Regions from separate parts of the Bacillus sp. T3 genome, predicted to be linked through region 3. Evidence: riboswitches for the same ligand, from Rfam matches in the RefSeq annotation. Region 3 holds a riboswitch; each other region holds the start of a gene.
What was found. Region 3 has a riboswitch for S-adenosylmethionine ahead of RGF10_RS10040 (methionine biosynthesis PLP-dependent protein). Riboswitches for the same ligand answer to the same signal wherever they lie in the genome.
Positions count from the first base shown of each region.

Region 1: another riboswitch for S-adenosylmethionine. It lies ahead of metK (methionine adenosyltransferase); the one in region 3 lies ahead of RGF10_RS10040 (methionine biosynthesis PLP-dependent protein).
Region 2: another riboswitch for S-adenosylmethionine. It lies ahead of RGF10_RS04305 (methionine ABC transporter ATP-binding protein); the one in region 3 lies ahead of RGF10_RS10040 (methionine biosynthesis PLP-dependent protein).

Region 1 covers NZ_CP137761.1:1,041,883-1,047,900, forward strand. The annotation lists gene ytkD (RNA deprotection pyrophosphohydrolase) at 1-392, shown strand, start outside; gene RGF10_RS05395 (alpha/beta hydrolase family protein) at 528-1,313, shown strand; gene RGF10_RS05400 (DUF2584 domain-containing protein) at 1,357-1,599, shown strand; partial or broken gene pckA (phosphoenolpyruvate carboxykinase (ATP)) at 1,798-3,388, opposite strand; SAM riboswitch class I at 3,699-3,840, shown strand; gene metK (methionine adenosyltransferase) at 4,071-5,270, shown strand; gene asnB (asparagine synthase (glutamine-hydrolyzing)) at 5,640-6,018, shown strand, end outside.
Region 2 covers NZ_CP137761.1:854,156-860,173, forward strand. The annotation lists gene RGF10_RS04300 (O-acetylhomoserine aminocarboxypropyltransferase/cysteine synthase family protein) at 1-1,283, shown strand, start outside; SAM riboswitch class I at 1,410-1,526, shown strand; gene RGF10_RS04305 (methionine ABC transporter ATP-binding protein) at 1,780-2,805, shown strand; gene RGF10_RS04310 (methionine ABC transporter permease) at 2,798-3,463, shown strand; gene RGF10_RS04315 (MetQ/NlpA family ABC transporter substrate-binding protein) at 3,482-4,318, shown strand; gene sufC (Fe-S cluster assembly ATPase SufC) at 4,718-5,503, shown strand; gene sufD (Fe-S cluster assembly protein SufD) at 5,521-6,018, shown strand, end outside.
Region 3 covers NZ_CP137761.1:1,925,125-1,931,142, forward strand. The annotation lists partial or broken gene metH (methionine synthase) at 1-462, opposite strand, end outside; gene RGF10_RS10030 (bifunctional homocysteine S-methyltransferase/methylenetetrahydrofolate reductase) at 440-2,305, opposite strand; gene metC (cystathionine beta-lyase) at 2,307-3,479, opposite strand; gene RGF10_RS10040 (methionine biosynthesis PLP-dependent protein) at 3,479-4,591, opposite strand; SAM riboswitch class I at 4,676-4,788, opposite strand; gene RGF10_RS10045 (GTP cyclohydrolase II) at 4,988-5,731, shown strand; gene ribD (bifunctional diaminohydroxyphosphoribosylaminopyrimidine deaminase/5-amino-6-(5-phosphoribosylamino)uracil reductase RibD) at 5,744-6,018, shown strand, end outside.

The sequences.
Region 1 (6,018 bases), 880 kb from region 3:
GCCGTTTTGTAGATAAATGGTTACTTACAGCCCATAAAGAGCGCGGTTGGGAGTTTCCAGGTGGAAAAATCGAGGTTGGTGAAAGTGCCGAACAAGCTGCTATCCGTGAGGTGTTTGAAGAAACGGGCGGATTGCTGGAAACTTTTTTTCCTCTAGGCGAGTATCGTGTATCAAACGGCAGGAGTTCATTTGTCAAAACAATCTTTTTCGGAAGCGTAAAAGAATTGATTGAAAAAAATACTTATTTAGAAACGGATGGTCCTGTCTTTGAGGACGGTAATATTTTGGAGACAAGATTCCAGCCGAAGTATAGCTATATTATGAAAGATGATGTTATTAAAAAAAGTATCGAATATCTCGATGAATTGAGCCTTTTGACCAATAAACGTTAATGACATTGATGTATCGGACAAGGTTGACTAGGGAGGTATATCTGGTCAACTTTTTTTAGTGTTCAATAGGATATTCATTTAATGGGATTGGAGTAAGAAAAAATAATTATCGTCAGAAAGGAGGTCAAATCTAGTATGGATCAACAAGACGGGAGCATAATTTCAAAATGGAGTTTTCCTTCTCCGAATCCGAATGTAGCCTTAACACTTGTTACTTATCGTTCCCAAGGGTTAATTGTAAAAGGGTTATTAGCTGAGCCGAAACAAGCAGGAGTTCGAGATGGGTTTTTATATCTGCGTGGTGGGATAAAAAATGTTGGTAGAGTAAGACCAGCTCGAATTGCTCAGTTTGCTCAAGAAGGCTTTATTGTGTTTGCGCCGTTTTATCGTGGCAATCAGGGTGGGGAAGGAAACGAGGATTTTGCTGGAGAGGGCCGGCACGATGCTTTTGCTGGCTTTTTGCTTTTGAATGCTCATCCTCTTGTTAATAGAATTCATGTTTTTGGTTTTTCGCGCGGAGGAGTGATGGCATTGCTGACAGCGATCCACTTTCCGGAAACAGCCTCTGTCGTCACATGGGGTGGAGTGAGTGATATGGCATTAACCTACCGAGAAAGAATGGATTTGCGAAAAATGATGAAGCGAGTGATTGGTGGTACACCGGATAAATATCCAGAGCGGTACCAGGAAAGAACCCCTCTGAATGGATTAGATAAACTTCAAGCACCAGTTCTTATTATCCACGGTTGGAACGATAAAAACGTATCGGTCGAGCATGCAACCAAGCTACAACGAAGATTACAGGAACTACAAAAGATTGTTACCACTTGGTATTTTAAACAATTTACTCATTATTTTCCCCCAGAAGTGAATAGAGAAATTGTAAAAGATCTCACGAAGTGGATGAAAATGCAGACATAATAATGTTAAAATAACGAGAAGAAGAGGTTGGAGGAGTGAGTTTATGGGAATGCCACTTGAATTAAATACTCTTATCGTAACAAAAGGGAGAGAAAAAAGATTGGATGAAAACAATTTCTCTCTAACAAAAGAAGGATATCGGCTTTATCCGATCGAGATCCCTTTAGAAGTCAGAAAAACTCTGGAGAGTGAAACAAACGGAACAGCCATAATTAAAAAAGTAGTATGGGAAAAAGAAGAAACGACTATTGTATATCAATTAATCGCACTCCATTCCACAAATTAAGAAAAGCGCAAGGCGCCCATTAATCGGCGCCTAGCGCTCGTCACCTATCAAAATTTTATACTTTCTTTACTTTATAAAAAAAGGCTGCGCAGGTCTGAATTGACCCTGGCAGCCTTTTTTATCCCCATTTTTTTCCGAACAAATTCCCCATAATAAGCCATAATGCCCCCATGCAACTATGACTTATGTGAAACTAGATTAACGTGCAATCGGTGCACCCTTCAAACCAATTTCTTGAGGTGCATTTGCAAACTTTTTGAAATTTTCATGGAATTTACCAGCTAATTCAGTTGCTTTTGCAACATATGCTGCTTTATCTGCCCAAGTTTTGCTTGGTTGAAGCACTTCATCAGGAACACCTGGAACATGAGCTGGGATTTCTAAACCGAAAATATCATCCGTTTCAGTTTCAATATGATTTAATTCGCCGTTAAGAGCAGCTTGAACCATAGAACGAGTGTAAGAAAGCTTCATTCTTGAACCAACGCCATACTCGCCGCCAGTCCAACCAGTGTTTACTAAGAAAACATTGGCATGGTGCTCATCAATTTTTTGTCCTAGCATTTCCGCATAACGTGTTGCAGGAAGCGGTAGGAATGGAGAACCAAAGCATGTTGAGAAGGTTGCTTCAGGTGAAGTAACTCCTCTTTCAGTACCAGCAAGCTTAGAAGTGTAACCACTTAAGAAATGGTACATAGCTTGTTCTTTTGTCAGCTTAGAGATTGGAGGTAAAACTCCAAAGGCATCGGCTGTTAAGAAAATAATCGTGTTTGGATGACCAGCTACACTTGGATCAACGATATTTGTAATCGCTTGTAATGGATAGGCTGCACGCGTATTTTCAGTTAATGATGTGTCATCATAATCTGCAATACGGCTTTCCTCATCAAGGATTACATTCTCAAGCACAGAGCCGAAACGAATCGCATCAAAAATTTGTGGTTCTTTTTCACGAGATAAGTTTATGCATTTTGCATAGCAGCCACCTTCAATATTGAAGACGCCGTTATTTGACCAGCCGTGCTCATCGTCGCCAATTAATTTGCGATTAGCGTCTGCTGATAATGTTGTTTTTCCAGTTCCAGGAGAGACCAAAGAATAAAGCAACGTCACCCTCTGCGCCTACGTTTGCAGAGCAGTGCATTGGCATAATCCCGTTTTCAGGAAGCAGATAGTTCATAACAGAGAATATAGATTTTTTAATTTCCCCTGCATATTCTGTTCCACCAATGAGGACCGTTCTCTGTTCAAAAGAAATAATGATGAAGGTTTCAGTTGCAGTTCCGTCAACTGCTGGATCTGCCTTGAAATTTGGAGCACAAATAACAGAGAAAGCATCATTATGCTCTTCTAATTCACCATCATTTGGACGAATGAACAATTGGTGAGAAAACAGGTTGTGCCAAGCGTATTCGTTGATAACTTGAATTGGTAAGCGGTATTTTTTATCTGCACCTGCAAAGCCACGGAAAACAAATACTTCTTCTTTTTGCTGCAAGTAGTTGATAACCTTATTGTAAAGATTTGAAAATGCTTCTTCAGAGATTGGTTGGTTTACAGAACCCCATTCTATTTTATCTTTAGAAGAACTTTCTTCTACAATATACTTGTCTTTTGGAGAACGACCTGTATATTTCCCTGTTGTTGCACGAACAGCTCCAGTAGAGGAGATAATTCCTTCTTTGCGTTCTAAAACCTTTTCAACTAATTGCGGTACAGAAAGCTGATTACGAATATTGCTACCCTTTAACAATACATTTAGTTCATTAGAGATACTGACAGAGTTCATCTGATAAATACCATCCTTTATCAAATATTTTTGAGTGTTGTGAATAGTATAACACATTTAACTAATTAATCTATACTAATATCCACTTTTTTAAAAAAATATCTAAATTATTATGGTTTCCTCCTTAAATATGGTTGTTAATTAAATTAATTTGTTAATTAGGATATTCTATTTTAGTAAATAAGGAACTAATAATGAGGTAGATTTAAATCGATAATTGTCGAAAAATGGTTACACAATCGTGAACAATTGAAAAAGCTATTGACACAATTTGAACGGTTACGGTATTATTCTACCTTGAACGGATACTCTCTTATCCCGAGCTGGTGGAGGGACAGGCCCAATGAAACCCAGCAACCTGCTATGTTAAAAATCTATCAAGACATTAGTCTAATGATTTTTCATAGCAAAGGTGCTAACCTGACGCAAGGTATAACCTTGAACGATAAGAGTGAAAGGCGCAATTGTTAACTCAAACCTTTCCTCATTTAATAGGAAAGGTTTTTATTTTGCACCTTTTGAAGTGACGCGTGTCGTTTTTATTCTGTTATCAGGATAAAAACCCCATGTTTATTTCATACTACTTAGGGAATGAGTACCGTATCAAATTGAGGTTACAAATAGGACAGTTACATATTCTTGATTAACCTCGCTTTATTTCTATATAAAAGGAGGAACTCAGATGTCAACAAAACGTCGTTTGTTTACTTCTGAATCGGTAACAGAAGGTCATCCGGATAAGATTTGTGACCAAATTTCTGATGCGATTTTAGATGCGATTTTAGCAAAGGATGCAAATGCTCGCGTTGCTGCTGAAACTTCAGTTACAACTGGTCTTGTACTAGTAGCAGGTGAAATCACAACTTCTACTTATGTCGACATCCCTAAACTTGTTCGTAAAACAATCAAAAACATTGGTTATACACGGGCAAAGTATGGCTTTGATTCAGAAACTTGTGCAGTACTAACTTCAATTGATGAGCAGTCAGCTGATATTGCTATGGGTGTTAACCAAGCACTTGAAGCAAGAGAGGGTAACATGACCGATGATGAAATTGAAGCGATCGGTGCAGGTGACCAAGGTTTAATGTTCGGATTTGCTTGTAATGAAACGAAAGAGCTTATGCCCCTTCCGATTTCGTTAGCGCACAAGCTTGCTCGTCGTCTAACAGAGGTTCGTAAAGAGGATATTCTTCCGTACCTTCGTCCAGATGGTAAAACGCAGGTTACTGTTGAGTATGATGAAAATGACAAGCCAGTGCGGATTGACACAATCGTTATTTCAACTCAACATCACCCAGAAGCTACACTAGAGCAAATTCAACGAAACATTAAAGAACATGTAATTAATCCAGTGGTTCCTACAGAACTAATTGATGAAAATACAAAATACTTCATTAACCCAACAGGCCGCTTCGTAATTGGTGGACCACAAGGCGATGCTGGTTTAACAGGTCGTAAGATTATTGTTGATACTTATGGCGGTTATGCACGTCATGGTGGTGGCGCGTTCTCAGGAAAAGATCCTACAAAGGTTGACCGTTCTGCTGCTTATGCTGCACGCTATGTTGCCAAAAACATCGTTGCAGCGGGTCTTGCTGAAAAAGTTGAAGTTCAGTTTGCGTATGCGATTGGGGTTGCACAACCAGTATCGATTGCGGTGGATACGTTTGGAACTGGCAAGGTAAGCGAGGATGTATTAGTTGACCTTGTTCGCAAAAACTTCGATCTTCGTCCAGCTGGTATTATCAAAATGCTTGACCTTCGTCGTCCTATCTATAAGCAAACAGCTGCTTATGGTCATTTTGGAAGAACTGATATCGATCTTCCTTGGGAACGTACAGATAAAGCAGAAACATTGAAGGCGCAAGCTACTAATTAATATGAACAAAGTAGGAGTTACACTAGGATGTAACTCCTGTTTTTTATTTGATTCCGATATGGTAGTATAGAAGGTATGAATTCAGCAAGAGTCGATTCATAATCAAATTAATGAGGGTTCTTTTATTAAAATAAGGCTTGTTATAGCACATTTTCATGTTTGCACACAATGTTGATTGGAGCGGAAGGTACTCGACTCCTGCGGGAGCAGCGGGACAGGTGAGACCCCGCAGGCGTAAAACGCCGAGGAGGCTCACCGCCCGCCCCGCGCGGCGCTGAGTACCTGGAGCGGAAATCAACATTCTAATTAACACAGCTGTTTATTTAAATAAAGAACTTCTTAAATGAACGGAGAAGGTGAACGTACATAATGTGTGGCTTTATTGGTTGTGTACATGAGAAAACACAAGAATATCGTGATGAACAAAAACAGCTTTTTACTAATATGAACAATGTCATTACTCATCGTGGACCAGATGATGATGGCTATTTTTATGATGAACATATTCAATTCGGCTTTCGTCGCTTAAGTATCATTGATATTGAATGCGGTCATCAGCCGCTTACCTATGAGAATGAACGTTATTGGATTATTTTTAATGGTGAAGTATACAACTATGTTGAGCTTCGTGAAGAGCTGTTGAAAGAAGGCTTAACCTTTGCAACACATTCAGATACAGAAGTAATCATTGCTCTATATAGCCACCTTAAAGAAAAGGCTGTTGAGCGGCTACGTGGGATGTTTGCCT
Region 2 (6,018 bases), 1.1 Mb from region 3:
TTGAAACCTTAAGTGTTCATGGTGGCTTAGCACCAGATCCTGTAACTGGGGCGCGTGCTGTTCCGATTTATATGAGCAATGCCTATCAATTTGAAAACACTGAGCATGCTGCGAATTTATTTGCCCTAAAAGAACCAGGTTATATTTACACAAGAATACATAACCCAACTGTTACGGTATTTGAAGAGAGAGTGGCTTTACTAGAGGGTGGTATCGGAGCACTCGCAGTCGCAAGCGGAATGTCGGCGATTACATTAGCCATTTTGAATGTCGCTCAGGCAGGGGATGAAATTGTTGCCGCGTCAACTCTTTATGGGGGAACTTATAATTTATTTGCGATGACGCTACCACGTTATGGAATTAATGTGAAGTTTGTAAATGCAGAGGATCCAGAAAATTTTAGAGCGGCCATTACGGATAAAACGAAAGCAGTGTTTGCTGAAACAATCGGCAATCCAAGCCTACGTATTTTAGATATCGAAAAGGTTGCAGATATTGCGCATGAGGCAGGAGTACCGTTAATCGTCGATAATACATTTGCCACACCGTACTTGTTAAAGCCAATTGAATATGGGGCAGATATTGTCATCCATTCTGCAACAAAGTGGTTGGGTGGAAACGGTACGACATTAGGTGGAGTCATAGTGGATGGAGGTAAATTCGATTGGGGTACGGGCAAGTTTCCTGGGTTCGTTACCCCAGACCCAAGCTACCATGATCTCGTGTATAGTGAAGCGCTTGGGGCAGCAGCCTTTATCGTTAAGGCTCGTGTTCAGCTGTTGAGGGATATGGGACCTGCAATCTCGCCACAAAATGCATTCCAGCTTACATTGGGGTTAGAGACATTGCACGTAAGAATGAAGGAACATATTGCTAACACGAAGGAAATCATAAAATATTTACAAGCACATCCTGCCGTAAAATGGATTTTATACCCAGGAAATGAGGATCATCCGGACAAAGCTCTTGCTGATAAATATTTACCAAAAGGACCTGGATCTGTCGTTGTATTTGGAATTGAAGGTGGACGTGAGGCAGGGGCGAAATTTATTAATGAATTAAAGCTTTGGACACATGTTGCCAATGTTGGCGATGCTAAAAGCTTAGTCATTCACCCAGCCAGTACAACCCATCAGCAATTAGATGAAGAGGGCTTAGCAGCCGCAGGTGTTCCAGAAGATTTAATTCGTCTTTCAATTGGAATTGAAAATGTCGAAGATTTAATCGAAGACCTTGACCAAGCAATCGAAGTAGCAACTGGCTTAACGAGTGCTGTCAAATAACTTAGGTAAAAATATCCATTATTTTAAAATAAATATTCTAATTGACAGAAATAATTTATGCGTGATAGAATCACTTTAATAGTAAGGAATTCAGAACATATAATTGATTGAATAATAGAATAGTTGCTCTTATCAAGAGAGGTGGAGGGATGTGCCCTATGAAGCCCAGGCAACCGTCATATTGCTTAGCAATGTGAAAAGGTGCCAATTCACACAAAGTCATACGACTTTGGAAGATGAGAGAAGGGAAATAGAAACTCACTATGCCTTTCTGCTCATTTTGCAGATAGGCATTTTTATTAGGTTCGAATTCTTTCTAAATTTTATTAAAATAGCATTTGTTAACTGTTGGAATTCAGGATGAAGGTACATTAAAGAAAAAACATATAAACATGCCAAATTATGAATGAATGGTTAAGAACATTCAAAACATAATGAAATACTAGAAGTCCAACAAAACAGCATCTGCTAGGAAGAATTAAAAGAGGGTGATCGGATGATTCATATAAAAGGAGTAAACAAGATCTATCCTTCAAAAAATGGTCGTGTAACAGCAGTTGACGACGTGAGTTTGGAAGTGAAAGAAGGAGAAATCTTTGGTGTTATAGGCTATAGTGGTGCCGGAAAAAGCACCTTGATTCGGATGCTGAATGGGCTAGAGATTCCAACGCAAGGTTCAATTAAAGTGGCTGGTAATGAGGTTTCCTCGATTAAAGGAGCAGCTCTCAGGAAGGCTCGCCAAGAAATTAGTATGATTTTCCAGCATTTTAATTTGCTCTGGTCTCGGACTGTACGAGAAAATATCGCATTTCCACTTGAAATCGCTGGAATCTCGAAGCTTGAACGGAACAAACGGGTGGATGAATTAATCAAGCTCGTTGGGTTGGAAGGAAGAGAAGAATCATACCCTTCACAGCTAAGCGGAGGACAAAAGCAGAGAGTAGGGATTGCGAGAGCACTAGCGAATAACCCGAAGGTTTTGCTTTGTGATGAAGCAACAAGTGCATTGGATCCACAAACAACTGATTCAATTTTAGATTTGTTAGTTGATATAAACAAACGTCTAGGACTGACAATCGTGTTAATTACACATGAAATGCATGTGATTCGAAAGATTTGCCACCGCGTTGCGGTTATGGAAGACGGGAAAATTGTTGAGCTTGGCCCTGTTTTAGAGGTGTTTAAACATCCTGAACAGGCCATTACAAAGCGATTTGTCCAACAAGTAACGGAGCCAGAGGAAACAAAAGAAACGATTGAGAACTTATTGACACGTTATCCACATGGACAAGTGGTTCAATTATCCTTTGTAGGAGAAGCAGCTGAGCAACCAGTAATCGCTAATTTGATCCGTCAATATGAGTTAACTGTTACGATTTTGCAGGGGAAAATATCCCAGACCCAAACAGGTTCTTATGGGACGCTATTCCTACATCTAGATGGGAAGCAACAGGAAATTGACAAAGCAACAGAATTCCTACATTCCCAGCACGTAGGGGTGGAGGTGATCAAGAATGGCTGAGATAATTGAGCAACTGAACTGGGACCAATTATGGATTGCGACACAAGAAACGATCTATATGACGTCAATCTCTGTGATCACCACATTTATATTAGGACTTTTACTTGGATTATTATTGTTTCTAACAGATAAAGGGAACATTTGGGAGAATCGCTTTATTAACATTATCATTGCTGGTTTTGTGAATATTTTCCGATCAATCCCATTTATTATATTAATTGTTTTGCTTATTCCGTTTACAAAATTAATGTTAGGAACCATGCTTGGTGCAAATGCAGCACTCCCTGCTTTAATTATTGGGGCTGCACCGTTTTATGCACGTATGGTGGAAATCGCACTTAGAGAAATTGATAAAGGTGTGATCGAGGCTTCTCAATCAATGGGGGCGACACATAGTCATATCATTTTTAAAGTACTGATTCCTGAATCATTGCCTGCGTTAATCTCAGGGATTACAGTAACCGCCATTTCGTTAGTAAGCTTTACAGCGATGGCTGGGGTCATTGGTGCGGGTGGTCTTGGACATTTCGCGTATTTAGAAGGATTTCAGCGTAATCGACCACTGATTACACTAGTAGCCACTATTGCTATATTAATTTTGGTATTTATTATCCAATTCGTTGGAGATTACTTTACAAAAAAAACAGACAAACGTTAACTAGGAGGAAAAGTAGACATGAAAAAGTTATTCGCGATTTTCACAATTGCCATCCTTGCTTTAACACTAGCTGCATGCGGCGGTGCTAAAGATGAAGCAACTAAAAAGGAAGGAAAAGGCGGTAACAAAACTCTAGTAGTAGGTGCATCCGCTGTTCCTCATGCTGAAGTGCTTGAAGCAGCAAAACCGTTATTAAAGGAAAAAGGAATTGATCTTAAGGTTCAAGTATTTACTGATTATATCCTACCAAATGTGGCGTTACACGATGGAGAGATTGATGCAAACTATTTCCAAACACCTGGCTATTTAGAGCTTCAAATGAAAGAAAACAAGGACTTTGACTTTGTAAGTGTTGGGGAAATTCACCAAGAACCAATTGGTGTATACTCTAAAAAATATAAAAGCTTAGATGATCTTCCTAAAGGCGCAAAAATTATCATGAGTGATTCTTTTAGTGACCATGGTCGTATTTTACCGATTTTTGAAAAGGCTGGCTTAATTAAGCTTAAAGAAGGCGTTGGAGCTAACGCTCGCGTTGAAGATATCGTTGAAAATCCTAAAAACCTTGATTTCTCAACTTTAATTGAAGCAAAATTATTAGCTTCTTCATTTGAAAATGGCGAAGGTGATGCGGTAGTTATCAATACAAACTACGTATTAGAGGCTGGAATCAATGCGAAGGAATACCAGATTGCTCGTGAAGGTGACGATGTTGTTCCTGCGAACCTTGTTGTTGTAAATTCAAAAGATAAAGACAATGAAGAGATAAATACACTGGTTGAAGTATTAAAATCGAAAGAAATTCAAAAGTTTATTGAAGAAAAATACAAAGGTGCTGTACTATCAGTAAAATAACTTTTGTAATTAAAAAAAGCAGGCATGAATAATGCCTGCTTCTTTTGTATTTAGGGAAAATTTGATATATTTAAACATGCTGAAATTGATTTAGAACAAGGAATAAAAACCAAAATCCTTATAATATAGAAGAATAGTAAGCGGCACCATTTCTAATTTTTTGATAGAATAGAAAAGGAAATTCATTTTATTGATCTTAATGCTGATACATGAAAAGAGGTAATTCGGAAAAGATAGACATGATAAGCCAATTTTTGTTCTTTATAAAGGACTTTTGTTATTACTGCTAAAGTGTTGCTAACAAATTCGATTTGTTATAAGATTGTAATGAGAATAAACTGAGAATGAAAAAATTCAGCAGTTTTTGCTGGATGATATATAGTGATGGAGGTATATATAATGGCAGGATCAACGTTAAAAATTACAGATCTTCATGTTGCGATTGAAGAGAAGGAAATTCTAAAGGGTGTAAATCTAGAAATCAAAGGCGGAGAAATCCACGCTATTATGGGACCGAACGGTACAGGTAAATCAACCCTTTCCTCAAGCATCATGGGTCACCCTAAATACGAAGTAACACAAGGCACAATTGAGTTAGACGGACAAGACGTATTGGAAATGGAAGTTGACGAACGTGCACGCGCAGGTCTATTTCTCGCTATGCAGTATCCAAGTGAGATTAACGGCGTAACAAATGCAGACTTTTTACGCTCAGCAGTCAACAGCCGTCGTGAAGAAGGAAATGAAGTTTCTTTAATGAAATTTATCCGTGATATGGATAAAAAAATGGAATTCCTTGAAATGGATCCAAACATGGCACAACGTTACTTAAATGAAGGATTCTCAGGTGGAGAGAAAAAACGTAATGAAATTCTTCAATTAATGATGATCCAACCGAAAATTGCTATCTTAGATGAAATTGATTCTGGTTTGGATATTGATGCTTTAAAGGTAGTTTCAAAGGGAATCAATGAAATGCGCGGCGAAAACTTTGGCTGTTTAGTGATTACACACTATCAACGCCTTTTAAATTATATTACTCCTGACTTCGTTCACGTGATGATGCAAGGCCGTATCGTTAAATCTGGTGGCCCTGAATTAGCACAACGCTTAGAAGCAGAAGGATACGACTGGATCAAGCAAGAGCTAGGAATTGAAGACGAAACAGTTGAGCAAGAAGCGTAAGCGTTGGGGGGATTAACATGACAACTGAAATAAAATTACCTTTTGATCAGGACTATGTTCGTTCTTTTTCAAAAGAGATGAATGAGCCTGATTGGTTAACAGACTTTCGTTTGCAGGCGTTGACACAAGCACAAGCATTGCCAATGCCAAAGCCGGATAAAACAAAAATCGATAAATGGAATTTTACTGATTTTTCTAAGCACATCGTTAGCAGTGAGGATTTTGCTTCCCTAGAAGATCTACCAGAGGAAGTAAAAGCATTAATCGATCTAGAGTCTACTTCTAAAAATTTATATATTCAACGCAATAATCGCCCAGCTTTCTTAGTACTATCACAGGAATTAATTGACGCTGGCGTTATTTTCACTGATATTTTCAGTGCTGCTCGTGAGCATGGTGATTTGCTACGCCGTTTCATTATGAAAAACGGTGTAAAGGTGGATGAGCATCGTTTAACAGCAATTCATGCAGCCTATTTGAATGGTGGTACATTCCTTTACATCCCGAAAAATGTA
Region 3 (6,018 bases):
TCCGTCGATTAAGCCTATCGCTTGCTCTTCATAAGAGTCTGCGAGGGCATCAAAAGTCGTTCCGCCTGTAACACTTAACGTTTTCGTAGTAGGACCCATCGAGCCTGCTACAAAACGTGGTTTTTCAGGGGTCGAGAGTTGGTCTGCGGCATTCCTGGCAATTTGGGCAGCTTTTTTATTAAGCTCATATGCCTTATGTCCAAGCTGGTACTCATCTAATACAATACTGGTTGATCCGAAAGTATTGGTCTCAATAATATCTGCACCAGCCTGTAGATATTGCAAATGAATTCTTTCAATGACATCAGGTCGAGTGAGGGTTAAATTTTCATTACAGCCTTCATATTGCTCTCCGCCAAAATCCTCAGCAGATAAATTCTCTTCCTGAAGCATCGTTCCCATCGCGCCATCCATAATGAGGATCCGTGATTTTAACTGATCAGTAAATGATGCTCTGGACATCTTGTTTCCCCCTTGCTAATTTTGCGATTCTCTTGTTGGTATAGTCTGCTAATTCGACAGTTAGCTCATAGCGAAGGAATGGTGTAATAAGGTAGATGCCGTTGAAAAGCTCTAATGCCGTATCAATTAACGACTTTGTAATAGCTAAACCTTCTAGGGCTGCTTGAGCAGGGTCATCCTTGTACTTCGCAATGGTTTCTCTGATTGAATCAGAGATTTTAATGCCAGGTACTTCATGATGTAAAAATTCCATGTTTTTATAGCTAGTTATTGGCATTAAGCCAATGTATATTGGAGCACTAATATGTCGGGTTGCTTCATATACCTCTATTAATTTCTCTTCAGAATAAACAGGTTGGGTAATAAAATAATCTGCTCCATGAGCGATTTTTTTCTCCATTCTAATGACGGCTTTTTCTACTGATCGAACGTTTGGATTAAAAGCCGAAGCAACGGAAAAAGTGGTTTTTTGCCCTAATTCTTTACCAGAAACACTTACGCCTTCGTTTAACTGCTTAATCATCGAAATTAATTCGAATGACGATACGTCGTATACCGACGAGGCACCAGGGAAATCGCCAACACGAGCAGGGTCGCCTGTAATCGCTAATACATCCGTTAATCCAAGTGTAGAAAGTCCCATTAAATGAGATTGTAAGCCGATAATATTACGATCACGACAGGTAATATGGATTAAAGGTCTAAGTCCAATTTCTGTTTTTACCAAATGTCCAATGGCCGAATTTGAAATCCGTGGTGAGGCAAGTGAGTTATCCGCAAGGGTAATGGCATCAATTCCCACTTCCTTTAATGCTTTTGCACCCGCGAAAAATTTGGTCGTGTCTAGCTTTCTAGGTGGATCCAACTCAACTAAAATTGAATGGCGTTTTTTTACGATTTCGTGTAATGCTGGAATTTCCCTAATGGTTGCAACCGGCTTAATATCAATTTTTGGTGGTTGCTGCTTCGTTACCTTTTCCGTAATGGGTGGTACGTTTCTAAGTGCTTCACTAAAAGCACGGATATGCTCAGGAGTTGTCCCGCAGCAGCCACCAAGTAATCGTACCCCTTGATCTCTAAACAATGGAGCAGAATTTTTAAAGTACTCAGCATTTCCTTCATAGTGAAAAACACCATCAGTAAAGGTTGGCAAACTTGCATTAGGATAAGCCGATAAAAATGAATGCTTTGGAAGAGGAACCTCTTCTAATGCCTTTAACATATGATGAGGACCAAGTCGACAATTAAGGCCAACGACATCCGCACCTAATTGCTCCAATCTCAAAAGCGCTTCTGCGATAGGGGTATGGTCCTGCATGAACCCAACCTCCTGCATCGATAATTGCGCAACGATTGGAAGTTCTGTTTCTCTCCTAGCAATGGCCAAAACCGTTTCAATTTCCTCGAGGTCATAGTAAGTTTCTAGGATGATCCCATCTACACCCTCAACTAGTAAGGAAAAAAGCTGTTCTTGAAAGCTTTTTTTAATTCCTTCAAGGCTCACACTTTTGGGTTTAATCCCACGGTTTCCACCAATGGTTCCAAGAACATAGGTTTTACCTTCAGCAGCTTTTTTTGCAATTTGAACCGCCGCTGTATTAATTTCTTTTACTGATGATTCAAGACCATATCTTGCTAATTTTAACGCATTTGCTGCATACGTGTTGGTTTGAATAATGTCGGCACCAGCATTAATATAAGCACGGTGAATGGAAAGGATTTGTTCAGCATGGGAAAGATTTAGTTCCTCAAGACAGCTGTCCTTTCCATATGAATAAAGCAGGGTGCCCATTGCACCATCACCTATAAGTATTTGATTTTCTAATTTTGATAAAAAGCTCATTTTACACCTCTAAAGGTTTATCGGCATGATCATGAATGGCTGATGTGAAATCAGCGATAAGATCATCCGGATTTTCTAGTCCGACTGAAAGACGAAGCAATTGATTGCTAATCCCTCTTTGTAATCGTTCTGCTTCCGGCATTGCAGCATGTGACATTTTGGCTGGGTAGGATAGAATGGATTCAACTGCCCCCAGGCTTACAGCAAATACTGGTATTTTTACATTCGCTATAAATTTACGGAAAATTTCTTCATTTTTCAATTCAAATGATAACACAGCACCTGCATCTTTGGCTTGCTTAGCTTGGATATCATATTGCGGATGGTTTGCTAAACCAGGGTAGTATACTTTTTCTACCCAATCCTGCGATTGTAAAAACTCTGCAATTTTTTGTGCAGCCTTGACGGAGTGTTGTAGTCGCACATGTAAGGTTTTTAACCCTCTAAGTACAAGCCAAGCATCCTGTACGCCAAGTACAGCCCCAAATGAGTTTTGTAAAAAGCCTAATCTTTTTGCTAATTCTTCATCCTTGACGACAGCTAGTCCAGCAACAACGTCACTGTGACCTGACAAAAATTTAGTGGCACTATGAAGGACAACATCAGCCCCAAGTTCAAGTGGTTTTTGGCTGGCAGGTGTTAGAAAGGTATTATCGACGAATGTAAGAGCGCCGCATTTCTTTGCTAGATCACTAATCGCTTGTATATCCGTTACCTTTAATAATGGATTTGAAGGCGTTTCAACATAGAATAATTTTGTATTAGGTTGAATGGCTTTTTCAACTTTTTCGAGGTCAGTCATATCAACAAATGTATGTTGAATGCCAAGTCTAGATAAAACCTCGGTTACCATACGGAAGGTACCACCATAAACATCCTCAGTAATGACTACGTGATCATTCTGTGAGAGAAGGAGAAAGGCAGTTGAAATAGCTGCCATCCCAGATGCAAAGGCGAATCCTTTTATACCACCTTCTAATTCGGCAATCACATCCTCCAAAGCTTCCCGAGTAGGGTTTAAACTTCTTGCATAATCATATTTTCCAAACTGATCGACATCAAACTGATGGAAGGTTGATGCATGCTGAATGGGCACACTCACTGCCCCAGTGTTCGGATCAATTTTATGGCGATTGTGAAGCAGTCTTGTTTCAAATGTGTAGTTTGTCTCCATTATACCGCAACCTCCTTTTTAGCGTGTGTAAGCGCGTGTTGTAAATCATTAATGATGTCTTCTGAATCCTCTAGGCCAACTGAAAAGCGTAAAAGCCGATTACAGACACCCGTTTCCTCACGAATGTGTTCAGGGATGTCGGCATGTGTTTGTGTCGTAGGGTAGGTAATAAAGCTTTCAACGCCTCCTAAGCTTTCTGCAAATGAAATCAGCTTCATGTTTTGTAGGAAGGGATTTACCCAGGCTGCATCTTTAATACGGAACGAAACCATTCCACCTTTACCAGGGTAAAGGACATCGATTACATCTTCGTGTGCGGATAAGAACTCCACGACTCTTTTTGCATTTTTTTCGTGTCGTTCCATCCGAAGTGATAATGTCTTCATGCCTCGAATCAACAGCCAAGAATCAAACGGGCTTAATACAGCACCAGCGGCATTATGAAAGAGGGCAAGTTTATCACAAAGTTCTTTGCCCTTTGCGACGATTAGACCGGCAAGAACGTCATTATGACCACCTAAATATTTTGTAGCGCTATGAATGACGATATCGGCTCCAAGTGTAATTGGTTTTTGCAGGAGCGGTGTATAGAAGGTATTGTCAACGATTAGTAAAATATTGTTTTCATTGGCGATTTTCGCAACTGCGCCTATATCGGTTTGCTCCATTAACGGATTCGTTGGTGTTTCAATAAAGATTGCTTTCGTTCTTGGAGATATGTATTTCGTAATCTCCTCAGGGTTTGTTGTATTCACATAATGGCTCGTTAAGCCCCACTTTTTAAAGCCTTGTTCAAGGAGTCGGTAAGTTCCACCATATAAATCTTTGGATACAATCCATTCGTCCCCTGATTGGAAAATCGATAATATGGTAAGGATGGCGGCCATGCCCGAACTACAGGCATATCCTTGGTCGCCAGCTTCTAGCTCTGCTATCGCCTGCTCCAAAATTTTTCTAGTTGGATTCCCAGTTCTTGTGTAATCAAATCCGGTTGATTGTCCAATTCCTTCATGTCGATATGCAGTAGAAAAATAGACCGGTGGATTTACTGTTCCTGTTGTTTGTTCACTACGATTTCCAATTTGCGCTAGCACAGTATCAATTTTGTACAAAGCCGCCACTCCTTTTCAAGTAAAAATAAAAAAGTCTTCTTTCTAAGAAGAAGACTTAAGTGTAGTTGGGACATTTAGCCATTCTCCTTATCTTTCAAGTTTTTACAACTTGCTGGACTTAGCACCTTTTCAATGATAAATCATTGATGGTTGCTGAGGTTTCATCGGGCCATACCCTCAACCTCTCTGGATAAGAAATAAAAATATTTTATTTTTTTAAACTTTACTATATATATAGTAATAATGTCAATTAGTTTATAAAAATATTCTGGGAAATCAATAAATATTCTCAATTAATTTAGGAAGCTTTATTACTTGACGCGTATTGTTTACTATTTTATGCTCAGTTACATAATTATAGTAAAAATAGCGTAGTGAAGAATGGGGATTGAAAATATGCTTTCAATAGAAGTAAAAGATATTTTAAAAGAAAAGATGACCATGATTAATATAGATAATAAACCAGCAATTTGTCTCGTCGGTCCAGTCAAATTACCCGTGCAATTAGGTGATAATGTTGTTACATTTAAATGGTACTCTTGGTTAAAATTAAAAGAGGAATACATAGATAAAGAACAGATTCTCGATTCACTTTCCACTGCCCGTTTGGCTGATTTACAGCAATCATCCATTTTAGTTTATGGAGATTTTGAACACAGTGAGCAATCGTTCGTTAGGTTTCATAGCATTTGTCATACGGGTGATATTTTTGGCAGCAAACGCTGTGACTGTGGATATCAGCTTCAGCAATCACTGAAAATGATTGTTGAGAATGGACACGGCGCATTGTTTTACTTGGCTAATCATGAAGGAAGAGGAATTGGCCTCTTTTCAAAATCATTAGCGTATTTATTGCAGGAACAGGGAATGGATACGGTTGATGCCAATCACGCATTAGGTTTTGAAGATGATTTAAGGGCTTACGATGAGCCATTGTTCATATTACGAGCCATGCGATCAAAACCAGTTGTCCTTATTACAAACAACCCGAAAAAGCTTCACGCACTTAAAGAAAAAGGTCTTTCAACTAATTCTCACATGCCGCTTTGGGGTGGAATTAGTGAACACAATGAAAAGTACTTAGAAACGAAAATCTTAAAATCTGGGCACATCCCAGAACAAACGCGAATACCTAGTTAAGGAGCTATTAAAATGAAAACAGACCAATATTTTATGAATATTGCCTTAGAGCTTGCCGCCACGGCAAGAGGGAAAACGAATCCAAATCCACTCGTAGGGGCTGTTATTGTTAAAGACGGGATGATTGTTGGCTCGGGTCTGCACCGCCGGGCAGGTGAACCACATGCGGAGGTGCATGCATTTCGTATGGCAGGAGACCATGCAAAGGATGCTACTTTATATGTTACGTTAGAGCCTTGCTCCCACTATGGAAAAACTCCTCCTTGTGCAGAGCTTGTGAAGGATTC